DNA from 3 places in the Rhizobium sp. UGM030330-04 genome. Region 3 is predicted to be linked to each of the others. Evidence: predicted binding sites of a transcription regulator. Region 3 holds the regulator's gene; each other region holds the start of a gene.
What was found. The regulator PhoB, encoded in region 3, activates phosphate uptake and scavenging genes when phosphate is short. The targets are predictions, from matches to a motif close to TGTCATNNANCTGTCAT.

Region 1 (9,768 bases), on a different contig from region 3:
AGTTCGTTGACCCGGCCAAGGCACAGCCAGGCGACAATTTCGATATGCTCGGGAATATCGAGAATGGCGCGAATATCGCTGTCGTGGAAAATACTGACCCAGCCGACGCCGACGCCTTCGGCGCGGGCGGCGAGCCAGAGGTTCTGGATGGCGCAGACGGTGGAATAGACATCCGTGCGCGGATTGTGGGTGCGCCCCAGCACCACTTTACCGCCGCGTGTGGGATCGCAGGTGACGCAGATGCTGAGCGGCGCCTTGCGGATGCCTTCGAGCTTGAGACTGCGATAAAGCGCCTGCCGCTCGCCCGCAAACATCGCCGCCGCCTCCTCATTGGCCCGGCTGAAGGCCACAAAGGCGGCCTGGCGCACGGCGCCATCGGTGACGAGCGTGAAATTCCACGGCTGCATGAAACCGACAGAGGGAGCCGAATGCGCCGCCTTCAGGAGACGCTCGACAAGCTCATCCGGCAGCGGATCAGGCAGGAACTGGTCGCGCACATCGCGGCGTGTCTCGATGGCGCGGTAGATCGCCTCCCGCTCCGCACCGGAGAACGGCTGGGCGGGCGAAAGCGCATGATCGAATGGGCTGGCTTGCAATGGATTACCAGCGGACGGGTCGGTCGGCATCGTTTAACCCCAACAATGCGGGCGCGCGGATGCCGAAACCATGCCGGTTTTCGCATGCACGACGCGCCTCTTCAGCAACCTGCCGCCGTCCGCGCGGTTCGGTCTATCCTGTCAGGCCGGTCTTCTGACTCGGCTTCATCCGCCCTCTTCGCCTTCCCGAATGACTTCAGTGGCTTGTGAAAAGAGCATCCGCCTCACAGCGCTGGGCACGTTCCGGTCTTTCACCGGATTCCCGATTCTCCCGCCACAAGGGCGGGCACCTGACGAGGAAACTTATGATCAAGAAGACTTGCGAATGCAAGTATCGCTAAGGCGGTGCGGCAATGTGACCTTGACGAAACCGCAATCACATTACCCCACTGGGAAATAACGCACATAAGCGAACTCATCACCGTCCGGCGACCAGTTGGGCGAGTTCATCGTGCCCTGGCCGCCGAAAAGCGCAAACAGCGTTTCGACATTACCGCCATCCATATCCATCAGCCGCACGCGCACATCGAGATCACGCGGATGGTCGAAAACGTCGCCGTCATAGGAGACGAACACCACCTTGTCACCTTTGGGAGACGGGTGCGGAAACCAGTCACCATAGGAACTGTCGGTAATGCGCTCCACAGCGGAGCCATCCACCCGCACCCGCCAGATCTGCATCAGTCCGGTGCGGCTGGAATTGAAATAGACCCACGCACCATCGGGCGAATAATCCGGCCCGTCGTTGCGGCCCTCGCCATGGGTCAGGCGCGTCTCGATACCGCTGTCGATATCCATGGAATAGATGTCGAAGACCTGATCGCGAATGCCGCAATAGGCGAAACTCTTGCCGTTCGGCGCCCAGCCATGCCAGTAGGAAGGAAGGTTTTTCGTCATCAGCCTTGGCGCACCGCCCGCCGATGGCAGAAGATAAATGGCGCTCTTGCCGAATTCCACCTTGTCGGAAATGGCATAAAGCGAACCATCAGGCGAAATGCCGTGGTCGTTGTTGCATTGCGTCGCAAAACCGGTATCGACCTTCTCCGGTGAAGCATCACCGGATGGAGACAGGCGATAGAGCAACCCCTCGCTGTTCAACAGCAGATATTTGCCATCCGGCGACCAGTTCGGCGCTTCGAACAGCTCCGGCGTCTGCCACACCACCCGCATCTGCCGGGTGCGGATGTTGAAGATTTCGATGGAACTGCGCATGCTGCCTCCCGGGGCTGTCGATAGTCTGGACGAACCCTTGGCAGACGCAGACATTCCGTTTGCTTTCGCCGCCATGGTGATTATGATCCTATGGCCGCAGGCACCGTCCTGCAAATTCAAATCGGAAAAAACGCCAGCGTTCCGGCACCGCCCGTAACCCTTCCCGTTTCTCCCAGATCCGAGGTTCCGCGATGAATACCATCGCCGATCACGGCATCCGCTTCGGGCGGATCGCCGCAATGCTTCCTGTCAAGAATATCGAAAAGGCCCATGACTTTTATGTCGGTGTGCTGGGCTTCACAAAAACCTTCGAAAACGGCAACCCCGTCGGCTTCATGATCCTCAAACAGGGCAATGCCGAATTGCACCTGACATTGCAGCCCACCCACAAGGCAGCGCCCTTCAACGTGGCGCATATGCTGGTCAGCGATGTCGATACGCTGCATGAGATTTGCAAAAGCCATGGGCTGCGCATCATCAAGGCCCTGCAGGACAAGGATTATGGCCTCAGGGCCTTCGTGTTTGAAGATCCTGACGGCAACCGCATCGATGTGGGGCAGGTTATTTGAGGTGAGTGAAGAGTGGCGCGGGGTTTTCTCTGCGCCATTCATGAACCCCCATCGTGGACCGAGCGCATGCCGCTTGTTTCTTCTCCCCGATGGGGAGAAGGTCGCGGCAGCGGGATGAGGGGGCAAGGATCGTGAGGTACGGCAACGTTGCCCCCTCATCCGACCCTTCGGGCCACCTTCTCCCCAGCGGGGAGAAGAAACTTGCCGCGCCGCCTTACAGACAATTACTCTGGATGACACAGGACCGGCGTTAAAGGCCCCCTTCCGGAAACCGCCTTAATCACCGATCCCGGAACCGGTTGGTGATCGGATAACGCCGGTCACGCCCAAAGTTCTTCTTGGTGATCTTCACACCCGGAGCCGATTGCCGGCGCTTGTATTCGGCGAGATAGAGCAGATGCTCCACCCGGTGCACGGTTGCCACATCATGGCCTCGCGCCAGAATTTCCTCGACCGACATTTCCTTCTCGACAAGGCATTCCAGAATATCGTCCAGCACCGGATAAGGCGGCAGCGAATCCTGGTCGGTCTGGTTGGGTCGCAATTCGGCCGATGGCGCCTTGGAAATGATATTGGCGGGGATGACCTCGCCGGAAGGGCCGAGCGCGCCCGGCGGCACATGGGCGTTGCGCCAGCTGGAAATGGCATAGACCTGCATCTTGTAGAGGTCCTTGATGGGGTTGAAACCACCATTCATGTCGCCATAAAGCGTGGCGTAACCCACCGACATTTCCGACTTGTTGCCCGTCGTCACCACCATCGAGCCGAACTTGTTCGAGACGGCCATCAAAATGGTGCCGCGCGTGCGGCTTTGCAGGTTTTCCTCGGTAATGCCCTCTTCCGTACCCTCGAAGAGATCGGAAAGCGCCGAAAGGAAACCCTCCACCGGCTCGACGATCGGCACGATATCGTACCGGCAGCCCAGCGCTTTCGCGCAATCGGCGGCGTCTTTCAGCGATTCTTCCGAGGTATAACGATAGGGCAGCATGATGCAGCGCACCCGCTCCTCGCCCAGCGCGTCAACGGCAAGTGCGGCGCAAATCGCCGAATCGATGCCGCCGGAAAGGCCGAGAACCACGCTCTTGAAGCCGTTCTTGTTGACGTAGTCGCGAAAGCCCAGCATGCAGGCACGGTAATCCGCCTCCTCGCCTTCGGGAATTTTCGAGAAAGGTCCGCTTTCGCAGCGCCAGCCTTCTTCCGTGCGCTTCCAGTCGGTAACGGCAAGCGTGGCCTCGAACTGGCTCATCTGGAAGGCAAGCGTCCTGTCGGCATTGAAGGCGAAGCTTGCGCCGTCAAACACCAACTCGTCCTGCCCGCCCAGCTGGTTGGCGAAAACCAGCGGCAGGCCGCTCTCGATCACCTGCCTGAGCGCCACCTGATGGCGCACATCCAGCTTGCCGCGATAATAGGGCGAACCGTTCGGCACCAGCAGGATTTCCGCTCCGCTTTCGGCCAGCGTCTCGCACACGCCCATGTCATTCCAGATTTCCTCGCAGATCGGAATGCCGATCCGCACACCGCGGAAATTATAGGGGCCGGAAATCGAACCTTCGGCGAAAACCCGCTTCTCGTCGAACTCGCCGTAATTGGGCAGGTCGATCTTGTCGCGCAGCGCAATGATCTTGCCGCCATCCAGAAGCGCCACCGAATTGTGCCGGCCCGTCTCGCCCTGGCGTGGAAAACCGATGACGACACCCGGCCCGCCATCGGCGGTGTCCGCTGCCAGTTCTTCCACAGCCTTAAGGCAGGCCTTCAGGAAAGCCGGCTTCAGCACCAGATCCTCAGGCGGATAGCCTGAAATGAACAGCTCGGTCAGAAGCAGAAGATCGGCACCCTGCGTTGCCGCATCGGCCCTTGCCTCACGCGCCCTGACGAGATTGCCCGCCACGTCGCCAACGGTGGGATTGAACTGCCCGACGGCAATCCGGAGATGGTTCTGGATATCGTGTCTGTCGCTCATGGTTTTTCAATACCGCGCCCGTGGCCGCTCCGCAACGCGACAATTGCATGGCGACGCCCGTTACGCATGGCCAGCGGGCGTTCACGCTAAGGTTATCGCCGCACCGGTCAGGTTGCGCAAAGTTCATGTCGCGTTCATCGCGCTTATGTGACAGTTACATGACACTTTTGCGACACCCCGATTCACCTCCCCGGATCGGTCGTGCCGCCTGCAATACCGGAGTATGGGTTTGAGACATTCGGCGCCAAAAACAACGGCTTCCGAAAAGGCTGGTTTCGTCTTTTCGCCTGCATGGACAAGGAGCCTTTCGAAGCTTTCGGGCACGGCCTATACGCTTGCCAATCTGACGGTCGCCTCCATCGTGCTCGTCGTGGCACTGGAATGGATCGCCCGCGGTTCGCTCCATGACATCGGTGCTTTCCTCACCTCCGCCGCCCGCCCCGGCATGACCACCATCGCCGCCGTGCTTGCCCTTCTCGTGGCGCTGGATGCACTTCTTGGCAGGCGTTACCTGTCCCTGATCCTGATTGCGCCGCTCTGCGCGCTGACGGGACTGATTTCCGCGCAGAAACAGACCTATCTCTCCGATCCGCTTTATCCCTCCGACCTGCTGTTCGGCCGCCAAATTCTCGAGCTTTTGCCCACGATGCTCAAGGCGCAGCCGCTGACGGCGGTGCTGGTGGCCCTCGGCATCTGCGCCACCATCGCGGCACTTGTGGCGCTGTGGCTGCTGGCACGCCGCCATTCGCCCGTCCTGCGCTGGCGCGAGCGCGTCGCGGGACTGGCACTGGCGCTGCCGCTTCTTGCCGGCCTCGCCTCGCTGATGGATTATTCGCATTATTCCTGGGTGCGCGATCGCCTCAACATCATTCCGATGATGTGGGACCAGCAGGAAAACTACCGTCATAACGGCTTCCTGATGGCCTTCGCCTTCAATATTCCCATGGCCAATGTCTCGGCACCGCAGGGTTACGGTGAAAACAGCATTGCCGATCTCACATCCAAACCCGCCTCTTTCGCCGCCAACAAGGGCGATTACCCTGACGTCATCATGCTGATGAGCGAATCGCTGTGGGACCCGACCCGGCTTGAAAACGTGAAGCTCTCGGCAGACCCAATGCCAACCATCCGCGCCAAGCAGTCCGGCAACGTGTTTTCGCCCGAGTTCGGCGGCATGACGGCGAATGTGGAATTCGAGGCGCTGACCGGCTTTTCCAACGCCTTCCTGCCCTATGGCAGCATTCCCTATCAGCAATATATCCGCCGCCCCGTGCCCTCGCTCGCCAGCTTCTTCCGCGGTGAAGGTTATTCGGCCATCGCCATGCACCCGTTCCAGGAATGGTTCTGGAACCGCAAGCAGGTCTACAAAAATTTTGGTTTCGAGGAATTCCGCTCCGAAGAGACGCTGCCGGAGATGGAAAAGCGCGGCAACTTCGCCTCGGACGATGCGCTGATGGACGAGATCATGGCGACGGCCGACAAGGCGCAGAACCCACTCTTCCTCTTCGCCGTCACCCTGCAGGGACATGGGCCTTACGAGGCGACCCGTTACGCCGAAAACACCATCGGCGTCGAAGGCGATCTCTCCGCCTCGGCCTCGCAGGCGCTCTCCACCTATTCGCAAGGGGTCGTGGAAGCCGATGATGCGCTTTTGAAAATGATGCGCTGGGCAAAGAAGCGCGACCGGGAAACCATCATCGTCCTCTTCGGCGACCACCTGCCGCCGCTTGGCCAGGCCTTCGTGGAAAGCGGTTATATGCCGGGCATGGTGGCCAGCCGCCGTGCGCCGCTTGACGTGATGAAGAAGGAACACGAGACGCCGCTCGTCGTCTGGTCCTCGAAAAAGGGCGTGCGCAAGAATATCGGCACCATCAGCCCGGCGCTTTTGCCCTATCACGTGCTGAAGACCGCCGGCTTCTCCGATCCCTTCTATACCGGCACGCTCGGCGAGGTGCAGCAGGCCTTTTCCGTCATCGACCGGCATATGCTGGTGGCAACCGATGGCAAGGCCCTGCCCGACTGGTCTATCGCCCCCAACGCCGTTCCCGACGTGGTGCGCGATTACCGCCTGCTGCAGTTCGACATGATGTTCGGCCAGCAATATGGGCGCGAGCGTTTCTTCCCCGGTTTCAACTGGCTGCACGAGGGCACACCGGCCGTCTGACGGTTTTTGGCGGGCACGCCTGAACCGCATGGCGGCGGAAATCGTTTGAATTCCGCCACCATGCGGGTTTATCTCGCAAAACGTGCAGGCACCCACCAAAACCGGAGACACACCGTGTCAGATATCTCCGACTATATCGTTTCGCATTTCAAGCGCTCTTCCCGCGAAATCGGTGAGGTGGAGCGGCGCATTCTGGAGCTGTCACACCAGAAGAAGCTGGTTTCGAGCGACATCAATGCGGAATTTTCCGCCGGCGCCAGTGTCGGTGACAGGCTGGCGGACAATATCGCCAAGGTCGGCGGCTCCTGGGGGTTCATCCTCGGCTTCTGTTTTTTCCTGATCTTCTGGGCGATCATCAACACCATCATCCTGACAACTGGCGCCTTCGACCCCTACCCCTTCATCTTCCTCAACCTGCTGCTTTCCATGCTGGCGGCCATTCAGGCGCCGATCATCATGATGTCGCAGAACCGGCAGGCCGCCCGCGACCGTTTCGAGGCCGCCAAGGATTATGAGGTGAACCTGAAGGCCGAGCTGGAAGTGCTGTCGCTGCATGAAAAGATCGATGTGAAGGTGCTGGCCGAACTGGCGGCACTGAGACAGGATCTCGCCGCGCTGCACCACCACGTCACCCGCAGGGACGGCTGACGCTCCCGGCAGCATCGTCCCCGCTTTTCCCCGCCCCTTCCTGCCCTGCTATAGTGACCGCAGTCCCGCCGGGTGGACGCCAGACGTGGCGAAGACCGAGGGACGGTCCTGATGATGGGAACGCTGACAACGTTCGTGGTGGCAGGACCATTTCGCAGCAGGCGGTGCACCGCCCTTGCGGAATACGGCATTCTGGAAAGGCCCGGCTGCGCAACGCATCCGACCCACACCAGCCCCAACCAAAGCGCAGCCGGGCAATCGCCCGACACACCCTGACCATCCCCCGTTCGGCAGCGCCGTGCGGGATGAAGCTGTTGGGTTTTTGGCACATGTTCAGGGAAAGTGAGCGGAGGTGCGTGGGGCTTACCCCCCTCTGCCCCTCCATGAATCGCACAACCGCCTGAAACCTCACCCCCAGTTACGAATCCGTCAGAATCTTGCGCTACAGATTGACGCAGGCGTTTGTTGCATTGCACTCTTGCGGGCAAGGCTGACGGGGAATCACTCCCCATCGTCAAAATGGCATCACGACCATTTCGCGGCGACGCCATGCCGGATGCGACATCCGGTCATCGCAATAATTCTGTTCCGGGGTTTTTCATGCACCAGTTCGATCTGATTGTTGTCGGCAGCGGTCCGGCGGGAAGACGGGCCGCCATTCAGGCCGCCAAGCTCGAAAAGAGGGTTCTGGTCATCGAGAAAGGCAGCCGTGTCGGCGGCGTTTCGGTGCACACCGGCACCATCCCATCAAAAACCCTGCGCGAAACGGCGCTCAACCTCACCGGCTGGCGCGAGCGCGGTTTTTATGGCCGCGCCTATCGCGTCAAGCAGGAGATCGACGCCGAGGATCTGCGCCGCCGCCTGCTCATCACGCTGGATCACGAGGTCGAGGTGCTGGAACACCAGTTCGCCCGCAACCGCGTGCAGCATATTCGCGGCACGGCAAGCTTCATCGACGCCAACACCATGAAAGTGGTGAAGAGTGACGGTGAGATCATGACCGTGACGGGCACCTCCATCCTGCTCACCATCGGCACCCGGCCCTACCGGCCGCCGCATATTCCCTTCGATGGCGAAGCGGTGCTCGATTCGGACGAGATTCTCGAGATCAAGGAATTGCCGCGCTCCATGGTCGTGGTCGGCGCCGGCGTCATCGGCATCGAATATGCGACGATCTTCAGCGCGCTCGACACGCAGGTGACGGTGGTGGAGCCGCGCGAAACCATGCTGGAATTCATCGACAAGGAAATCGTCGAGGATTTCACCTATCAGCTGCGCGACCGCAACATGAAGCTGATCTTCGGCCAGAAGGCGGAAAAGGTGGAACGCGACGAGAGCGGCAAATGCCTCGTCTCTCTCGGCAATGGCCGCGTGCTGAAGGCCGAGACGGTGCTGTTTGCCGCCGGCCGTGTCGGCGCCACCGATACGCTCAACCTTTCGGCCTGCGGGTTGGAAGCCGACAGCCGTGGCCGCCTGAAGGTCGATCCCGAAACCTTCCAGACCTCGGTGCCGAACATCTATGCCGCCGGCGACATCATCGGTTTCCCCAGCCTTGCCTCCACGTCAATGGAACAGGGCCGCATCGCCGCCCGCCATGCCGTCGGCGCACCGGCCGGCGAACCGCCGCAATTCTTCCCCTATGGCATCTATGCCGTGCCGGAAATCTCCACCTGCGGCCTGACGGAAGAGGAAGTCATCGAACGCGGCATTCCCTATGAATGCGGCATCGCCCATTTTCGCGAAACCTCGCGCGGCCATATCATGGGCCTCGATAGCGGGCTCTTGAAGATGATCTTCTCGCTAAAGACCCGCCGCCTGCTCGGCGTCCACATCGTCGGCGAAGGCGCGACCGAACTGGTGCATATCGGCCAGGCGGTGCTGAACCTGAAGGGCACCGTGGAATATTTCGTCGAGAATACGTTCAACTATCCGACCCTTGCCGAAGCCTACAAGATTGCCGGGCTGGATGCGTGGAACCGGATGGGTGAGATCAAGAAGGATTGAGCGGAGTATTCGGCAGAACTGCCAAATGCCATGCGGCCGCTCGTGGTAAGGTCGTAGCCTCCTCTCCCCGTCACCCCGGACTTGATCCGGGGTCCAGCCAGCCCAAGTCCTTGGGCTGAAAAGACGCGCCGTGGCTGGATGCCGGATCAGGTCCGGCATGACGGAAGAGAGACATTCATCTGCACCTTCCCACTTATCTGGGGACGGTCCCGGCGCAGGCACTTCGTCCCCTCACCAGCGAATACTATACCGCGCGCTCACCCCCGGCCGGAAATGATCCGCATAACCCTGATCGAGCGTCCCGCGCACGGTCAGGTGATCGCCCAGTTTCTGCTCCACCGCCACGCCGCTGCTGAACTCGTTGAAGCTGTTGCGGCTCGCCCCCGTCAGCACGAAGGCGGTGCCGGTTTCCGAGCGGGAAAGGCGCAGTGACTGCGACACATCCAGCCCATTCCATTGCTGCGCCGTGCCATCATAACGAACCGTGAAATTGCGGTTCGCCTCGATATCCAGTTCCGGCGTGACGATGCGCTTCTGCTGCGAAGTCACGGAAACGCTGCTCGAGCCCGTCAGCGCATTGAACATGACGCCGACATCGCGTGCGAGCGAGACACC
Region 2 (9,768 bases), on a different contig from region 3:
GGCCACCGGTCCGAAGGTTTCCTCGCGGGCAATCAGCATGTCGTCGGTCACATCGGCCAGCACAGTCGGCGTTACGAAATTGCCCCCTAACGGGCTGTCCTGCCCGCCGCAGACAAGACGCGCGCCGGAGGAGAGGGCTTGCGCAATCTGCTGACGGCACTTTTCGGAAACCGACGGGCGCGTCATGGGTCCGATGTCGGTGGCGGGCTCGAGGCCGTGGCCAACGGTGAGTTCGGAGGCCGCGTCTGCGAACCGATCGATGAACCGTTCGTAAAGCGCGCGTTGAACGTAGATGCGGTTTGCCGCAAGGCAATCTTGTCCGGATGTGGCGAATTTGGCGCTGAGGCAGCCCTTCACGGCTTGAGATAGATCGGTATCCTCAAACACAATAAAGGGTGCGTGGCCGCCAAGCTCCAGTGATGCCTTTTTGATGGTGGCAGCCGACTGCGTGAGCAGGATTCGTCCGACTTCGGTGGAGCCGGTGAAGGAAAATGCGCGGATATCGGTGTGTTCCAGAAGGCGGCGTGCAAGGGGTGCGGCTTCGCCGGGCAAAACCTGCAGGACACCGGCCGGCATACCCGCCTCATCGGCAAGTTTTGCCAGAGCCAGCGCCGAGAGCGGTGTTTCCGGCGCCGGCTTGACGATCATGGTGCAGCCCGCGGCAAGAGCTGCGCCTGCCTTGCGGGTTATCATGGCGGAAGGGAAGTTCCATGGGGTGATTGCGACGGTCACGCCAATCGGCTGCATTTGTACGGACAGGCTGCCGCCTTTCAAATGGCTCGGAATAGTCTCCCCGTAGGATCGTTCGCCCTCGCTTGCGAACCAGTCGAGAAAATTGGCGCCGTAGGAAATCTCGCCGAGCGATTCAGCGAATGGTTTGCCCTGTTCGGCAGTGATGATCGTGGCGAGATCCCGCGCGTTTTCGCGCATCAGTCTGCTCCAGGCGCGGAGAATATCGCCACGTTCGACGGGCAGCCTCTCCCGCCAGTCGGGAAAGGCTCTGCCGGCGGCACCAATTGCGACGTCAACATCGTCAAGCGGGCAGGATGTTACATCGACGAGATGTTCACCCGTTGCCGGATCGATAACACTCAGCCAATTGTCGTGCGCCACCCATGCCCCGTCCAGAAAGGCACGATGCTCGATCAGATCGGGTCGATGCAGGTTTTTCAGCGCCGCGCTGGCGATACCTTTCATGAGCAGGCTCCCTTTTTATTTGCCAGGAGCTTAGCGGCGCGGCATGATCGATCGGCGGCGTTTATTTTCCTTCCGGTGCAGGATAAATGCTTAATTTTCCCCAATGACGCAGGAATTCCGCATGACCAGCATTGATCGAGCCGACAGGGCGTTGCTTGACGCCGTGCAAAAGAACAACCGCCTGACGTCAGAGGAACTGGCGCAGATCGTCAATCTGTCGCCGACGGCATGTCAGCGCCGCCTGAAGCGGTTGCGTGAGGAAGGGGTCATCGAAGCGGATGTCGCGATCATCTCGCCCAAAGCCGTCGGGCGCGGCATCACAATGATCGTTCTCGTATCGCTGGAACGTGAGCGGGCGGACATCGTCGATCGTTTCAAGGCAGCCATCCGCGCGACGCGGGAAGTCATGATCGGTTATTACGTGACGGGCGACGCCGACTTCATCCTGGTCATCACGGCAAAGGACATGGAGGACTATGAGGCCTTTACCCGCAGGTTCTTTTACGAAAATCACGATATCAAGGGGTTCAAGACAATGGTTGTCATGGATCGCGTGAAGGCTGGCTTCGCCTTTCCCATCGACAATTGACCGGCTGCAGATCAACGGTCGCGCAAGACCGACGCCGCAGCGGTGGATCGCCGCGTCGGCATGTCCTGATTGATCGGGGCCGCGCCGGCCGCTCAGCGCAAGGATTTGCGCGGCCTGCCCGGCTTGAGCATGGAGTGGCGGCGATCTAACCGGCGGAAGGGTCGGAATATAACCGTGTACCGGTCATATTCCTGAGCCGTCGAGTTCGCGTTCATCCTCTCCCTCCCAGGGAAAGGGCATTGAGAGGCCATTGTCATTGGCCGAAGGTACCGGCATCCAACACTTCAATTCCGCTTCGGTATATTCAACAATCCGACCAGGAGAGGAATCCGAGGCGCGCCAGCCTTCCGGACCGAATTGATCGCCCTTCGACCAGTATGCAAGGTCCACTTCGGCTGGCCCCTGCTCTGACGAGCGGATCGTTACAAGAATCCGATTGCCGTTTTTAGGCGCACTTGTCATGTGACGCCAGCGGTTTAGTCCGTCCATCATTTTCCTCCCCGTCCGTGGCTGCCTCGCCACTAAAACGGTCAATCCGGCTTTGTGCAACCTCCTTTATCGACTGTGAAGGCCATTGCGGATCGAAGGGACGTATTTCCCGTGTCTGGAGAACGGGACACGGACTTCCGCCGGAAAACGCCCCGTCTGTCAGACCATTTTCGGCATTTCAATCACACCCGGCTCATCGCCCATGATCCCTGACCCGAGGTGATCGCCCGCCCTGATATCTGCGGGTCCAGAGGCTCCTGTCTGCGTGCGGTCTGCGATCCGCGACGGCCGATTTGGCGTTGATGCCGCCGCTGCTTGGCAAGGCTGCGGCGGCACGCGATCTCAACCCGTGAAGATGAAACGGGGCCAGCCCGATCGCGGGATGTGGCGACGGGGCTGGCTCCGGTGGGTATTATTCGGCGGGCTGCGCCACGGATTTTGTGCCGGAAAGTCTCTGCTCTCCAGAAAGGCTGCGTTGGCCGAAACCGATGATGGCCACCGTCGAAAGGCTTGCGGCGACGGACATCCAGAAGCCGTTGGTGGGACCGAAATTGTCGATCACCCAGCCGGAGACGAAGGCACCCAGCGCCATGCCGATACCGATGCCGGTCATCACCCAGGTCACACCTTCCGTCAGCATCGATTCCGGCACACGACGCTCGATGAGGCCGAAAGCGGTGATGAAGATGGGAGAGATCGCAATGCCGCTGAGGAAAACGGCGAAGGCGAGCAGGGCAACCGTTGTGGTGGCAAAGAGGAGCGGCAGAGCGGTAAGGGCAAGGACGCTGACGGCGATCAGCAATTGCCGCTGCAGCGGCATTTTCGGGTTGATTGCGCCCAGAAGCAGGCCGACGACGAAGGAACCGATGGCATAGACACCGATGACGAGGCTGGCGGCCTCCGGCTGGCCGAGTTCCTTGGTGATCGCGACGGCGCTGACCTCGGCCGTGGCGAAGGTCGAGCCTACGAAGATCAGGGCGAGCGTGATGATCTGGACCGGCCGCAGCCGGATCGCCGAATGCTGCCGCCGGCCGCTTTCAGCCGGGCGTACCTTGGGTTCGGTCGACCGTTGCAGCAGGAAGGCAAAGGTGCCGAGCGCGAGCGAGGCCGTGCTGATCATCATGCCGGCTTCCGGAAAGAGGGAGACCGCGAGGCCGACGGAAAGCGAGGCGCCGGCGATGTAAACAAGCTCGTCCGCAGCGGATTCAAAGGCAAAAGCCGTATTCAGCTCGGGCCGGTCACGGAAGATTTCCGTCCAGCGTGCGCGCATCATGGCGGGAATGCTCGGCATGGCGGCGGCAAGGAAGGCCGAGAGGAACAGGGTCCAGACCGGCCATTTCTGGTTCGTGGCCACGATCAAGACCATAAAGGCGAGGACCGATATGATGGTGGCCGGGATGAGCACCTTGCTCTGGCCCCTGCGATCCACCAGACGGGAAATCTGGGGTGCCGCGGCGGCGTTGGTCAGCGCGAAAGTCGCCGAGACGGCACCGGCAAGCCAATATTCGCCATGGGTCTGGGAAAGCATGGCAACGATGCCGATCGGCGCCATCGCAATCGGCAGGCGGGCGAAGAAGCCCGCGGCGGAAAAGCCTTTCGCGCCTGGAGCGCTGAAAATTTCTCTGTATGGATTAGACATCGGGATGCACCTTGTTCAGGGAGTATCCACCACACACATACGTGGCGTATGTGAATGAGATAATTGCATACGTGGCGTATGTCAACTAATATACGCAACGTATGTGGACGACGGAGAAAAAATGCGCAAACCCCGCAGTGAAATGATCGCCGAGACACGGGCGAAGCTTCTGGCCGCCGGCCGCAAGGCATTTGGCAGCATCGGTTATGCCGAAGCGTCGATGGACGATTTTACGGCCGAGGCGGGGCTGACCCGTGGTGCGCTTTATCACCATTTTGGTGATAAAAAGGGCCTGCTGCTGGCGGTCGTGGCCGAAATCGACGCGGAGATGACGAAAAGACTCTGTGAGATTTCCTCAAGGGCCGCAACCCGGTGGGACGGTTTCGTTGATGAAAATGTCGGTTATGTCCGCATGGCCCTCGAGCCGGAAATCCAGCGGATCATGTTCCGCGACGGACCGGCGGTGCTCGGCGATCCCTCCCGCTGGCCGAATGCCAATGGCTGCATCTCGGCCGTTGCGCGAAGCCTTGAGGCGCTCAGGCAGGAAGGCACGATCGCCGATATCGATCCGGAAGCATGCGCCCGTTTCATTAACGCGGCGAGCAGCAGCGCCGCCCAGTGGATCGCGAATTCCGACGACCCCGAGATGACCTCGAAACGGGCCGTCGGGAGTTTCCGCACCTTGCTGGAAGGGTTGCGCATCAAGAAAGGCTGACCCGGTTTCGCTGAAGCCGGCATATTTCGGCCGGTGGGGATCGGCGTCTCGCATGCGCCGTGGCGGGTTCCCGTCGCTGCCCGCTTTCAGGATATGGTCGTCTGCAAGTCATGCAACTGTCATGTGGCGGGTCTAGGAGAGGCTGTGGTTTTCACATGTCTTGCGAGGGGAATATGCGCAAAATTGTTGCTGCTTTGGTCGCTACGACCGTTCTTGCCGGCGCCGCTCAGGCTGCCGAGGTCTATCCGCTTGATCGTGCTACGATCCTGACCGGCTCACCGTTTGATTTCAAGGCTGAATTCGACACTGTCGTAAAGCCGGAAGACGTCAAGATCACCGTCAACGGCCAGGATTACAAGGCTCTGCTCGGCAAGGATGCCGAGTTCGTTGCCGAAGAAAAGAACAAGGACAAGGTTCTTGGCTCGGCCGTCATCCTGCGTGGCGTTTCGCTTGCCGATGCCGGTGACTACAAGGTTGAAGTTTCGGCCGGTTCCGAAACCAGGAGCGTGACCTGGACCGTCTATGGCACGCCCGACCAGGCGAAGGCCAAGAATGTCATCTTCCTGATCGCCGACGGTCTGTCGGTTGCCCATCGCACGGCCGCCCGCATCATGTCCAAGGGCATGACACAGGGCAAGGCCAATGGCCGTCTCAACATGGACGATGTGCCGCCGGTCGCCTTTATCGGCACGTCCGCCACCGATGCCGTCGCCACCGACAGCGCCAACACCATGTCGGCCTATATGACCGGTCACAAGACCGCCGTGAACGCCATCGGCGTTTATGCCGACCGTACCCCGGCCTCGCTGGACGATCCCAAGGTGGAAACGCTTGCCGAAGCCCTGCGCCGTCAGACCAAGAAGTCGATCGGCATCATCTCCACCGCCGAAGTGCAGGATGCGACACCGGCTGCCGTCGTTGCCCACACCCGCAAGCGTGGCGACAAGGCTGAAATCAATGGCATGCTGTTCGACGTGAAGCCGGATGTGCTTCTCGGCGGCGGTTCCGCTTATTTCCTGCCGCAGTCCACCGCCGGTTCCAAGCGCAAGGACGACAAGGACTATATCGCCCTGTTCAAGGAAGCAGGCTATACGCTGGCGACCAGCAAGGCTGAACTCGCAACGGCTGCCGGTACCAATACCGGCAAGATCCTCGGCCTGTTCCACACCGGCAACATGGACACCACGCTGGACCGCGAGTTCCTGAAGAAGGGCACCACGGGCAAGTTCCCGGATCAGCCGGGTCTCGTTGAAATGACTAAGGTTGCGCTCGACAGCCTGTCGAAGAACCCGGACGGTTTCTTCCTGATGGTCGAAGCGGCCAACGTCGACAAGATGTCCCACCCGCTCGACTGGGACCGCGCCGTGGTCGACACGATCGAATTCGACAAGGCCATCGGCGTTGCCCGCGAATTTGCGGCCAAGAATCCCGATACGCTGATCATCGTCACCGGTGACCATACCCATGGTGTTTCCATCATCGGCACCGTTGATGACGATAAGCCCGGCACGGACATGCGCGAAAAGGTCGGCACCTATGCCGAAGCCGGCTTCCCGAACTATGAAGACAAGGACGGCGATGGCTATCCGGACAGGGTCGATGTCTCGCGTCGCCTGTTCCTGAACGCCAATAACGGCCCGGATCACTACGAAACCTTCCGTCCGAAGCTCGACGGCCCCTTCGCACCGGCCATCCAGAACGAAAAGAAGGAATATATCGCCAACGAACAGTACAAGGATGTTCCCGGTGCCGTTCTCGTCACCGGTATCATTCCGAAGAGCTCGGACAGTGGCGTCCATGCGGTCGATGATGTTGTGCTGCAGGCTGAAGGTCCGGGCGCCGAAGGTTTCCGCGGCTACATGGAACAGAGCGATGTCTATAAGGGTCTCGCAGAAGCCCTCGCGCTCGGCGCAAAGCAGACCAACTAATAACTGAACGGGGCAGGGGCGCACTGTTGCGGTGTGTCCCTGCCGGTTTCCGGCCTCGCATTGCCGGCCATGGCTGACGATGTGAGGCCTTTCAAAAAGGAGAATGGTCATGGGCAAGCCTGATCAGGCGTGGTTCAGCCGTCGCCAGACCCTGGGTCTCATTGCCGGTCTGCCGCTGCTGGCCGTCGGCACGCGCGCGCAGGCGAAAAGCGACCTCACCTTTGATGAACTTTATGGCAAGGTCAGCGTGCTCGGGCTGGAGTTTTCCGAGAAGGTCAAGCAGCTGAACGGCAAGGAGGTCGCCATGCGCGGCTTCATGGCGCCGCCGCTGAAGGCCGAAGCGCAGTTTTTCGTTCTGACCGAAATCCCGATGTCGATCTGCCCGTTCTGCTCCACCGATTCCGACTGGCCGGACAATATCGTCGTTGTCTATCTCGGTGAGAAACAGACCTTTACCCAGCCCAGCCAGACGATTGAAGTGCGCGGCACGCTGGAAACGGGTTCCTGGACAGATCCGGATACCGGCTTCGTCAGCCTGCTGCGCATCCGCCAGGCAGAATACGCGACGGTTTGAGACATGCTGCCTCTGAAGATAGAAAATCTTGCCGTGTCCTTTCCCGGTCTGGCGGCCCCGGTTCTCGTTCTCGACCGCCTGGAAATCGCTGCCGGAAGCCGTGTGGCGCTGACGGGCGGTTCCGGCTCGGGCAAGAGCACCCTCATCAATATTATCGCCGGCCTTGAGCACGTCGCGGTTGGCCGTGTCGTGTGGGGGAGCGAGAATATCGCCGATTTGTCCGAGAGCCGTCGCGATCGCTGGCGTGCCGCCAATATCGGCCTCGTCATGCAGGAGTTTCATCTTTTTCCTGGCCTTTCCGCGCTGGACAATATCCTGCTGCCGGCCCGCCTGTCGCGCGTGGCAAATGCAGACCTCATAAAACGTGCGCAATCCCTGTTTGCAACCGTCGGTCTCAAGCGTCCCGGTCAGCACGTCGAGACCATGTCACGCGGTGAAATGCAGCGGGTTGCCATCGCCCGCGCGCTGCTGCGCAGCCCCGGGGTGATCATTGCCGACGAACCGACCGCGAGCCTTGATCTCGAAAGCGGGGAAGCCGTCGGCGACCTGCTTCTATCTGTCGCCACCGACACCGGCAGCACCCTGATTGTCGCCAGCCATGACCAGCATCTTATCGGCCGTCTCGACCGGCGTCTGACCCTGAGTGGCGGCCGTATCGTTGCCGATACCGAGCGGAAGGAGATCGCGGCATGATCGGTTTCATCCTTGCCGACCTGCGTCGCCTGTGGCTGGGCGGGGCCGTCGTGGTTCTGCTGGTTGCGCTGGCCACTGCGCTCGGCGTGGCGGTCACGCTGCAGGAACGGTCGCTGCGTCTCGGCAGCGCCCGCGCTGCCGATAAATTCGATCTCGTTGTCGGTGCGGCCGGCAGTGAAACCCAGCTGGTCCTTTCTTCCATCTTCCTGCAGGCGGCACCCCTGCCGCTTGTGGATGGCGCCGTCCTCACCAGACTTGCCGCTGATCCGCGCGTTGCCTGGGCAGCGCCGGTCGGTTTCGGCGATTCCTTTTCCGGCTATCCCATCGTCGGCACGACGACGAGCCTTGTCGGCAACACGACACCCGGTTTTACCGAGGGCAGGATGTTCGCGCTGGAAGGCGAAGCCGTCCTCGGTGCCGCCGTCAATCTGTCCCTTGGCGCCGAGATCAAGCCGATGCATGGCACCGCCGAAACCGGCGGTCATACCCACACCGAAATAGCCTATACGGTTGTCGGCAGGCTGCAGCCGACCGGCACCCCCTGGGATCGTGCCATTCTCGTGCCGATACAGGCCGTATGGCACGTCCATGGTCTCGGCCAGGACCATGGTCATGATCACGGTGAGGCGGAAGGTGTAAACCATGCGGATGCGGATGGCGGCGGTCATCAAGCGGATGGTCACGATCACGCCCACGATCATGCCCATGAAGATGGGGAGCATCACGAGGATGGCGACACGCACTCCGAAGGGGAGGCGGGCCACGACCGTGCCGTTGTCCAGACCGGGGCGCAGCAGGGACAAAATGAGGTGCCTGCCTCCAATGCTTCTTCGGGCCATGCCGAGGCCGATCATCATGGCGGCATCGATCCCGATGCGCCGATCGTGGAGGCTTTTGGTGAAGGCTTACCCGGTCTGCCGGCCATTCTCGTCAAGCCGAAGACGATTGCCGATGCCTATCGCCTGCGACAGGAATATCGCAGCGGCAATACGCTTGGTGTTTTCCCGGGAGAAGTGCTGACCGGTCTTTATGCCACGCTTGGAGACGCCAAGACGGTGCTGAGCGCGGTCGCGGCCGGCTCGCAAGGGCTGGTGGCGGCGGCGCTGATGCTGGTCACGGTGATCCATATCGGGCAACGGCGTCGGCAGATCGGCGCATTGCGGGCATTCGGGGCGCCCCGTGGCTCGGTTTTCGCGATCGTCTGGCTGGAGCTTTTCTTTCTGGTGGCGCTTGGTGTCGGCATCGGTTTTCTGGTTGGGTTGGGTGCAGCCCATATCGGCGCGCAGCTTTTTACCGCAAGAAGCGGCGTGATCCTGCCCGTCGGCTTCACTGGCGAGGATTTGCGTCTTGCGCTCTTCCTGCTGGGCTTTGCCGCCGTTCTTGCCGCGATACCGGCCCTCCTTGCCTATCGCCAGTCTCCCGCAGCCGCCTTGCGCGCCTGAAGCCGCGATAGGGCACTGTCGTCGCATTGTGGCTGGAATTGGCCTGCCAGCCATGGCGGGTCGGTACCGTCGTGTCTGCGCTTCAGTCGCCATGCCGAAATAGAGGTTTTTTCCGCAGATACCCCCCGGATATGCATCGCCGGGGGCGAAGCAAGGGCTGTGCATAAAATATAGTTTTTTTACTGTGGTCGCTTTTTATGGCAGGCTTGTACCGCGGCTCGGGAAAATGCCAGGAAGCCGCATGATACTGGGAGGAGACCGGGATGGCCGAAAAGAAGTCGGATAAAGCTGCAAAAATCGTGGACACCGAGCCGTCCGCCGCCGCACCGAAGCTTCTTTCGGGCGGCAATCCACAGATTGCCAAGGGGTATGGCGATGCCCCCGTGCAGGCCTATATTGCCGCCATGCCGGGCTGGAAAAGCCCGGTCGGAGCGCGGATCGACACGCTGGTTGAAAGCCTGGTGCCCGGCGTGCGCAAGGCGGTGAAGTGGAACTCGCCCCT
Region 3 (9,768 bases):
TTCCGTGCTTACGGAATGGCAGCGATTTCCTTCGGTCTCATCTTTCTCTTCCTGCTGCTTTTCTCGGTGGTCTCCAAGGGTTACACCGCCTTCCAGCAGACGATGATCACCGTTCCGGTCGAGTTCTCAGAACAGATCATCGATCCGAAAAATGAGCGCGCCACCAACCCGGCGAAGCTGATGACGGCGAATTATCCCGTCATTGCCCGTGATGCGGTCGCCAAGGTTCTTGGTGTTGCGCCGACGGATCGTGCCGGTCTTCGTGCCGTCAACCTCCTGATCTCGGACAGCGTGCGCACGCAGCTTCGCGACATCGTCGTCGCCGATCCCGCCGTCATTGGCACAACGCGCACCGTCACGCTTCTGGCGTCGGGCGACGTCGACAGCGCCTTCAAGGGCCAGGTCGACCTGACGGCGGATGAAGCCAATCGCCGTATCTCGAACCAGCAGCTCGGCTGGATGAACCAGCTCGCCGAAAGCGGCCAGCTCGGCAAGCACTTCAACACCGGCATCTTCGTCAACGGCGCTTCGAGCCGTCCGGAAGCGGCGGGTGTGGGCGTGGCGCTGATCGGCTCCTTTTACATGATGCTGATCGTGCTGGTGTTGTCGCTGCCGATCGGTGTCGCAGCCTCGATCTATCTCGAGGAGTTCGCGCCGAAGAACCGTCTGACGGACCTCATCGAGGTGAACATCAACAATCTCGCGGCTGTTCCCTCCATCGTTTACGGTCTGCTTGGCCTCTCCGTCTTCATCAACTTCATGGGCTTTCCCCGTTCGGCCTCGCTGGTCGGCGGCCTTGTCCTGACGCTGATGACCCTGCCGACGATCATCATCGCCACGCGCGCGGCATTAAAAGCCGTGCCGCCGTCGATCCGTGCGGCGGCGCTCGGCCTTGGCGCTTCAAAGATGCAGACGATCTTCCACCACGTCCTGCCGCTCGCCATGCCCGGCATTCTGACCGGCACCATCATCGGCCTCGCCCACGCGCTGGGCGAAACGGCGCCGCTGCTCTTGATCGGCATGGTGGCATTCGTTGCGAATTACCCGACAACGCCGATGGATCCGTCCACGGCACTGCCGGTGCAGATTTACATGTGGGCGAACGAAGCGGAACGCGCCTTTGTCGAAAGAACATCTGGCGCTATCATCATCCTGCTTTTGTTCCTCATCGTCATGAATGTTGGCGCAATCCTGTTGCGTCGCCGCTTTGAACGGCGCTGGTAGAGGGAGATTGAGCAATGAACATGTTGTCGGAAGCAGCAGTTGAAAAGGCGCTGGACAAGAAAATGAATGAAGTTTCATACAAGATGATCGGCAAGGATGTTTCGGTTTATTACGGCGAGAAGCGTGCGCTTTACGACGTGAACCTCAACGTCCGCGAAAACACGGTGACCGCGCTGATCGGCCCGTCCGGTTGCGGCAAGTCCACATTCCTTCGGACGCTCAATCGCATGAACGACACGATCGATGGCTGCCGGGTCACTGGCAAGATCACGCTCGACACCGACGATATCTACGACCAGGCGATCGATGTGGTTGAGCTGCGCGCGCGCGTCGGCATGGTGTTCCAGAAGCCGAACCCGTTTCCGAAGTCGATTTACGAGAACATCTCCTACGGCCCGCGCATCCATGGTCTGGCCCGCAACAAGGCGGATATGGATCAGATCGTCGAACACAGCCTGCAGAAGGCCGGCCTGTGGAACGAGGTCAAGGATCGTCTCCAGGAGTCCGGCACCGGCCTTTCCGGTGGCCAGCAGCAGCGCCTTTGCATCGCACGCGCGGTTGCCGTCAGCCCGGAAGTGATCCTGATGGACGAGCCCTGCTCGGCGCTCGATCCGATCGCGACCGCCAAGGTCGAGGAGCTCATCCACGAACTGCGCGCCAACTATACGATTGTCATCGTCACGCACTCCATGCAGCAGGCAGCGCGTGTTTCCCAGCGCACAGCCATGTTCCACCTTGGTCATCTTGTCGAGGAAAACGAAACGGACAAGATGTTCACCAATCCGGATGACCAGCGCACGCAGGACTACATCATGGGCCGCTTCGGCTGATTTCCGGCCGGCGCTTTATCGAAACCGAACAAGACTGGTGCCTCTGCCGTGCCCGCTGGTGTGCACGTGCATGAAGGCCAAGCCGGAGGATCAGACCGTGACACAGACAACGACCCATTCGCATATTCTGTCCGCCTATGACGAGGAATTGAAGTTCCTGACCCGCCGCATCGCCGAAATGGGCGGTCTGGCCGAGCAGATGTGCGCAGATGCGGTGCGCGCGCTCGTCAATTCCGATGCTGCCCTGGCGCAGAAAGTCATTTCCGATGACACGATCCTCGACCATTCCGAGCGTGAGATCGGCGACAAGGCCATCGTCACCATCGCCAGAAGACAGCCCGTTGCGGCCGATCTTCGCGAAATCATCGGCACCCTGCGTATCGCCGGTGATCTCGAGCGTGTTGGCGACCTCGGCAAGAACACCGCCAAGCGGGTGATCGCGGTTGCCGGCACCGGCGTGCCGCGCAAGCTTGCTCGCGGCATCGAACACCTGTCCGAACTGGCGCTGGTGCAGCTCAAGGAAGTGCTCGACGTCTATTCGACACGTTCCGCCGAGAAGGCCAATGCCATTCGCGAGCGTGATGAAGAAATCGACGCCATGTATACGTCGCTCTTCCGCGAGCTTCTGACCTACATGATGGAAGATCCGCGCAACATCACCACCTGCACGCATCTCCTGTTCTGCGCCAAGAACATCGAGCGTATCGGCGACCATGCCACCAATATCGCCGAGACGATTTATTACATGACCACCGGCAGTCAGCCGGAGGGAGAGCGTCCGAAGGACGACAGTTCCAACACGCTCGGTTCGGTGACCGAGTAACAGACAAGCAGAAGCTTGTGGAGTTAGTATATGGTGCCCAAGATTGCAGTTGTGGAAGACGAGGAAGCGCTGAGCGTCCTGCTTCGTTACAATCTCGAGGCTGAGGGATACGACGTCGACACGATACCCCGTGGAGACGAAGCGGAAATCCGGCTGCAGGAACGTATTCCTGATCTGCTCATCCTGGATTGGATGCTGCCCGGGGTTTCCGGCATCGAACTGTGCCGGCGGCTGAGAATGCGGCCGGAAACCGAGCGGCTGCCCATCATCATGCTGACGGCGCGCGGTGAAGAAAGCGAGCGCGTTCGCGGTCTTGCCACCGGTGCGGACGATTATGTCGTGAAGCCGTTCTCGACGCCGGAGCTCATGGCCCGCGTCAAGGCGATGCTGCGTCGGGCTCGCCCCGAGGTTCTCTCATCGGTGCTGAAATGCGGCGATATTGAGCTGGATCGCGAAACCCATCGCGTTCATCGCAAAAGCCGCGAAGTGCGCCTCGGCCCGACGGAATTCCGCCTGCTGGAATTCCTGATGACCTCTCCGGGCCGAGTGTTTTCCCGCTCGCAACTGCTGGATGGCGTCTGGGGTCACGATATCTATGTCGATGAACGCACTGTCGACGTGCATGTCGGCCGTCTGCGCAAGGCACTCAATTTTTCGCATATGCAGGATGTCATCCGCACCGTGCGCGGTGCCGGATATTCCATGGAAGCCTGACCGCAGCCGAACTGAAGGCCTCGGTCAGGATACATTCGCCCAAAATTGAAAGGCCCGATACCATTGCGGTGTCGGGCCTTTCGATTTTGGACTTTTCTCGAAAGCGGCATCTCAATCTTCGGAGCGCACGATCGACGACCGGTTGATATCCGGATTGTGGCGCGATGTCTGACGGCGATGGAGGAAAGGGCCGGTACTCCATTGGTGCATCGCTCCCCGGAACGGGCCTGCCTTTGCCATAAAAAAACGGGCCCGAAGGCCCGTAGTTTTTGAGTGCTGAATGCGTGCCGCAACACTCAAGCCTTGCGGCGCTCGCTCACCGGCTGGTAGGCGAGTTTCGCATGGAACTTGCAATAGGGCGAAGATTCCAGCGCTTCACAACCGCAGAAATGGAAATCATCCTTCAGCGGATCGCCAACCGGCCATTTGCAGGTGCGCTCCGTCAGTTCCGTCAGCGTCAGGCGGCGGGAAATCGGCGTAACGACGTTTCTGGAGGGAGCGTAATCGAGAACTTCAGCGGTCTCGATGTCGATCTCCTCATGGAGAGCCGTTGCCGCGTTCGAGCGGTTCAGAGCCCGTGCCGGTGCCGCGCTGACGCGAGCCGCGAAATTCGTTGCGCGCGGGGCAGGGGCGGCGGTGCGCTTAGGCGCGGAGCGCGCCGACGTGACCGGGCCGCCAGCCTTGACGCGTCCCGGCAGGTTGAGGCGATGCACCTTGCCGATCACGGCGTTGCGGCTGACGCCGCCCAGCTGTGCTGCTATCTGGCTGGCGCTCAGTCCTTCGGCCCACAATTTCTTGAGTTTCTCGACCCGCTCGTCTGTCCAGTTCATGCCGCTTCTCCGCTTGTCGCGTATATTTCGACAGAATCCCTCTCCGTCTCGCGAGACATGCCGCGAGCGTGGTTTCCGCCGGATTTTAGGTGACTAGTTCCGCCGCAATGCAGTCTAGTAATTAGCGATTAACCTAGTGCCAGCCCGACTCCGTGGCAAGAGTCGCGGGAATCATCTGGAATCGATTTTCCGGTTTTCCCCAACTTGCTGGCGAGTTGAGTCTGAAAGGCAACACCTTGGGGCTCGGCTGCGGCCACATACTAATGCTTGAGAAGCCCGGGAAACGCGGACTTTTGTTGACATCGGCAAGCGAAGTGACAATAGTGCCCCTGCCGCCGCAAGGCGGCATTTTTGATTTTCAGGCGAGGGATAACCCTCGAAGCCTATTGACAACCGTCTGACAGCGCATCCGCGCAAGGAGTGATACAGCCATGGCCGAAGCCGCCGCGCCATTGTTCGATACATTTGCAAGAGCCCCCCTGCGTTTCGAGCGCGGCGAAGGCGTCTGGCTGTTCACGGAAAGCGGCGAGCGATATCTGGATTTTGCGGCAGGCGTCGCGGTCAACTCGCTGGGCCACGCCCATCCGCATCTCGTGGAGGCGATCAAGACGCAGGCCGAGAAGGTCTGGCATGTTTCGAACCTCTATGAAGTGCCGGGGCAGGAAAAGCTCGCTAGGCGGCTGACGGAAGCAACGTTCGCGGACAAGGTCTTCTTCACCAATTCCGGTGCGGAAGCGCTGGAATGTGCCATCAAGACCGCGCGCCGTTATCATTATTCAAAGGGCCATCCGGAAAAATTCCGTATCGTCACCTTCGAAGGCGCCTTCCATGGCCGCACGCTGGCGACCATCGCTGCCGGCGGCCAGCAGAAATATCTGGAAGGTTTCGGCCCCAAGGTTGAAGGTTTCGATCAGGTTCCCTTCGCCGATGTCGACGCGCTGAAGGCGGCCATCACGGACGAGACGGCGGCGCTTTTGATCGAGCCCATTCAGGGCGAGGGCGGCATTCGCGCGCCCAGCAAGGAATTCCTGCAACTCCTGCGCGGATTGTGCGACGAGCACGGTCTGCTGCTGATCTTCGATGAGGTCCAGACGGGCGTTGGCCGCACGGGCAAGCTGTTTGCTTATGAACAGACGGGCGTCGCGCCCGATATCATGGCGGTTGCCAAGGGTATCGGCGGCGGTTTTCCGCTCGGTGCGTGTCTGGCGACGGCGGAGGCCGCTTCCGGCATGACGGCCGGTGTGCATGGCACCACCTATGGCGGCAATCCGCTCGCCATGGCGGTTGGCAACGCCGTGCTGGACGTCGTTCTCTCCGAGGGCTTTCTGGAAAAGGTCCGGGATGTCGCGCTGGTCTTCCGCCAGGGCCTGGCTTCGCTGAAGGATCGTTATCCTGACGTGATCGAGGAAATCCGTGGCGAAGGCCTGCTTCTCGGCATCAAGGCCAAGGTGCCCTCGGGCGAACTGCTGCAGGCCATGCGCGCGGAGCACCTGCTTGGCGTGCCGGCGGGTGACAACGTTATCCGCCTTCTGCCGCCGCTCGTCACCACGGCTGAAGAGGCCCGTGAAGGGCTGGCGCGTGTGGAAGCGGCTGCCGCTTCCCTCACAGCGAAACAGGCGAAAATCGCCTGAAACCAATCTAGGGCGGGCCTCTGTCGGAGGCTCGCAAGCATGGGACAGTTTGAAATGGCTTCACCAAAACATTTTCTCGACCTTTCGGCCGTCGGTCCGGAGGATCTGCGGACGATTCTTGATGATGCGCGCGCGCGCAAGATTGCCACCAAGGCCGGCACGGCTGAAAAGCCGCTTGCCGGCAAGATGCTGGCGATGATCTTCGAAAAGCCGTCGACCCGAACCCGCGTTTCCTTCGATGTCGGCATGCGCCAGCTCGGCGGGGAGACGCTGTTCCTGTCGGGCACGGAAATGCAGCTCGGCCGGGCGGAAACGATCGGTGATACGGCCAAGGTGCTGTCGCGCTATGTCGACGCCATCATGATCCGCACCACGGATCATTCGCGCCTGCTCGAGCTTGCCGAACATGCCACGGTACCGGTCATCAACGGCCTGACGGACGACACCCATCCCTGCCAGATCATGGCGGATATCCTGACTTTCGAGGAACATCGCGGTCCCGTCAAAGGCAAGACAATCGCCTGGACGGGTGATGGCAACAATGTGCTGCATTCCTTCGTGGAAGGTTCGGCGCGTTTTGGTTATCGCATGGCAATGGCGGTACCGATGGGTTCGGAACCACATGACAAGTTTCTGAACTGGGCGCGCAACAATGGCGGTGAGATCGCGCTGTATCATGATGCCGACAAGGCGGTGGCGGGCGCCGATTGCGTCGTTACCGACACCTGGGTATCCATGAACCAGGAGCACAAGGCACGCGGCCATAACATCTTCCAGCCTTATCAGGTGAATGAAGCGCTGATGGCCAAGGCCGACAAGGATGCGCTGTTCATGCACTGCCTGCCGGCGCATCGCGGCGAGGAAGTGACGGACGGCGTCATCGACGGGCCGCAATCGGTTGTCTTCGATGAGGCGGAAAACCGGCTTCATGCGCAGAAATCCGTCATTGCCTGGTGCATGGGCATCATCTGACGGTTCTTGAGGTTGAGGGCGCCCGTCCGGCGGGTGCTTGAACTTCATCGTGCACATTACCATCTGTGGGACTTCGAAATGGCTCGTTGGCTTTAGCCGGCGGGCCGCAATCACGATTTGCACGATTTTCTCCGGAGGCGGTTTCGCTTCCCGGATCTCTGTGCGACAAGCGGAAAAAGCACTTTATAAAGCCGGACTTTTGGACGGTAGCGGCGCGACGGCTGCGCCAGGGAGTTATGATATGGCAGAAGTAACGGTTGAACTGGACGATCTCGTTCTTGCTGGCGACGACAAGGTTGTACCCTTTCAGGTCGAAGGTCTGGATGTGCGCGGCCGCGCCGTGCAGGTGGGGCCGCTGTTGAACGCCATTCTGGAGCGGCACGACTATCCCGCGGTGGTTGCCCGCCTGCTGGCGGAAGCGACGGTTCTGACGGCGCTGATCGGCACATCCCTGAAATTTTCCGGCAAGCTGACCGTGCAGACCAAGGGTGATGGTCCGGTGGACCTTCTGGTGGCCGATTTTACCGCGCCTGAAAGCATGCGCGCCTATGCCCGGTTCGACGAGGAGCGGCTGGCGGAGGCGGTTGCGGCCGGCGCAACCTCGCCGGAGCAATTGCTGGGCACCGGCATTCTGGCCTTCACCATCGATCAGGGTACGGGCATGCAGCCCTATCAGGGTATCGTGCCGCTGGATGGCTCGTCGCTGGAAGAAATCGCCGGCGTCTATTTCCGTCAGTCGGAACAGCTTCCAACCCGTGTGCGTCTCGGTGTCGCCGAGTTTTTCGATCGCGACGGCGAAGGCAAGCCACGCCATGGCTGGCGTGCGGGCGGCATTATCGCCCAGTTCCTGCCGCAGGCGCCGGAACGCCTGCGCAAGCGGGATCTCCACGGCGGTGACGGCGATGAGGGCGGTTTCGAGGCGCTGGAAGATGATGCCTGGACCGAGGCTGTGACCCTGCTGAACACGGTGGATACCGATGAGCTGACGGACCCGCAGGTGCCGGTGGAGCGTCTCCTGTACCGGCTGTTCCACGAGAGTGGCGTGCGTATATACGATCCGCAGGTCATTCTGGATCGTTGCAGCTGTTCGCGAGAGAAAATCAAGGGCGTGTTGTCAGGCTTCACCGCCGAAGAGATCAAGGCGAGCGAGGAAGACGGCGCGATTGCAGTCACCTGCGAATTCTGCTCGACAACCTATCGTTACGATGTCGGTGAATTTGAGAACGCCTGAATGAAGAAGCCGCGCTCCTGGGGGCGCGGCTTAGTGCCGGCTCCATGGAACTCAGTTCAACACCCGCAAAAGGCCGGGTGAATCCAGTGAAAAGGCGGGAATGGTGACATTGAACACCTCGCCATTTTCCGTTTCCATTTCATAATGGCCAAACATCAGGCCTGAAGGCGTATCCAGCGGGCAGCCGGAAGAGTACTCATAGCTGTCGCCCGGGTTCAGGTGCGGCTGTTCACCGACGACTCCCGGTCCATAAACTTCATCCACCTGGCCGTTCTGGTCGGTTATGTGCCAGTAGCGGTTGACGAGCGTTACCCTGATGTCGGAATTGTTCGAGATCACGACTTTATAACCCCAGACGTAACGGTCGTCATCCGGGTCGGATTGTTCCTCGAGATAATACGGATCGACCGTAACCTCGATGTCCCTTGTCAGAGCACGATACATACGCGCCATACCTCGATATTATGCCTGCAACCATCATCCTACACTATAGGCTCTGGCTATCGTCAAGAAAATGAATGGCTTGACGGGCGGGAGGCGCCTTCTGCCGCGCCATTTTCCACCGTTAGGGATAACGGGAAAGGTAAATATTGGTTGCCCGCTACGGGATTTTCGGTTGCGCCGTGGCCCGGCATGGAGGCGGGCCACGGCGATCATGAACTGAATGCTCAGGCAGAAACGGCCGCCAGCCCCTTGGCAATATCCTCCAGCAGATCGTCGGTATCCTCGATGCCGCAGGAAAGGCGCAAGGTGCCGCCGGAAATGCCGAGTTCGGCGCGCGCCTCGTCGGAGAGGTTCTTGTGCGTCGTGGTGCCGGGATGGGTGATGAGGCTCTTGGCATCGCCCAGATTGTTGGAAATCTTCACGATCTCCAGCGCGTTCTGCAGCGCGAAAGCCGCATCCTTGCCGCCCTTCAGCTCGAAGGCCACGAGCGTCGAGCCGCCGGACATCTGCCGTGCGATGATATCGGCTTGCGGGTGATCGGCGCGGCCGGGATAGATGACCTTGGCGACCTTGCCGCTATCGGCGAGGAAATCGGCGATCTTGCCGGCATTTTCCGTCTGCTGCTTGACGCGCAGCGGCAGGGTCTCGATGCCTTTCAGAAGCGTCCAGGCATTAAAAGGCGACATTGCCGGGCCGGTATGGCGGAAATAGTCCTGCAACTCTTCTTCGATCCACTTCTTGTCGGAAAGGATCACGCCGCCAAGGCAACGGCCCTGACCGTCAATATGCTTGGTTGCCGAATAAACGACGATATGGGCGCCGAGTTCGAGCGGCTTCTGGAAAAGCGGGGTCGCGAAGACGTTGTCGACAACCACCTTCGCGCCAATCTGGTTGGCAAGCTTCGCCACGCCGGCAATGTCCACCACTTCGAGCGTGGGGTTGGTCGGGCTTTCAAGGAAGAACAGCCTGGTGTTCGGCTGGATCGCCTTTTCCCAGTTGCCGAGATCGCGTCCGTCGATCAGCGTGCACTCAATGCCGTATTTCGGCGCAAGCGTTTCGACCACCCAGC

Region 1: N434_RS08425 (LTA synthase family protein) is a predicted target of PhoB. The motif match lies at 4,485-4,501, and genes of this name have one in related genera.
Region 2: N434_RS14365 (alkaline phosphatase) is a predicted target of PhoB. The motif match lies at 4,736-4,752, and genes of this name have one in related genera.

Annotation. Positions count from the first base shown of each region.
Region 1 covers NZ_QKML01000004.1:275,829-285,596, reverse strand. Annotated here, with positions in the region: gene bluB (5,6-dimethylbenzimidazole synthase) at 1-626, opposite strand, end outside; cobalamin riboswitch at 724-905, opposite strand; gene N434_RS08440 (TolB family protein) at 978-1,808, opposite strand; gene N434_RS08435 (glyoxalase superfamily protein) at 2,000-2,377, shown strand; gene N434_RS08430 (NAD+ synthase) at 2,658-4,337, opposite strand; gene N434_RS08425 (LTA synthase family protein) at 4,561-6,501, shown strand; gene N434_RS08420 (DUF1003 domain-containing protein) at 6,616-7,149, shown strand; gene sthA (Si-specific NAD(P)(+) transhydrogenase) at 7,750-9,153, shown strand; gene N434_RS08405 (hypothetical protein) at 9,385-9,768, opposite strand, start outside.
Region 2 covers NZ_QKML01000008.1:209,929-219,696, reverse strand. Annotated here, with positions in the region: gene N434_RS14390 (NAD-dependent succinate-semialdehyde dehydrogenase) at 1-1,197, opposite strand, end outside; gene N434_RS14385 (Lrp/AsnC family transcriptional regulator) at 1,319-1,786, shown strand; gene N434_RS14380 (hypothetical protein) at 1,970-2,275, opposite strand; gene N434_RS14375 (MFS transporter) at 2,688-3,914, opposite strand; gene N434_RS14370 (TetR/AcrR family transcriptional regulator) at 4,036-4,629, shown strand; gene N434_RS14365 (alkaline phosphatase) at 4,803-6,557, shown strand; gene N434_RS14360 (hypothetical protein) at 6,667-7,131, shown strand; gene N434_RS14355 (ABC transporter ATP-binding protein) at 7,135-7,824, shown strand; gene N434_RS14350 (ABC transporter permease) at 7,821-9,266, shown strand; gene N434_RS14345 (DUF1801 domain-containing protein) at 9,530-9,768, shown strand, end outside.
Region 3 covers NZ_QKML01000001.1:219,048-228,815, reverse strand. Annotated here, with positions in the region: gene pstA (phosphate ABC transporter permease PstA) at 1-1,224, shown strand, start outside; gene pstB (phosphate ABC transporter ATP-binding protein PstB) at 1,239-2,054, shown strand; gene phoU (phosphate signaling complex protein PhoU) at 2,152-2,877, shown strand; gene phoB (phosphate regulon transcriptional regulator PhoB) at 2,908-3,591, shown strand; gene N434_RS01120 (GcrA family cell cycle regulator) at 3,888-4,421, opposite strand; gene N434_RS01110 (aspartate aminotransferase family protein) at 4,853-6,052, shown strand; gene argF (ornithine carbamoyltransferase) at 6,107-7,024, shown strand; gene N434_RS01100 (Hsp33 family molecular chaperone) at 7,266-8,255, shown strand; gene apaG (Co2+/Mg2+ efflux facilitator ApaG/CorD) at 8,307-8,699, opposite strand; gene N434_RS01090 (O-succinylhomoserine sulfhydrylase) at 8,924-9,768, opposite strand, start outside.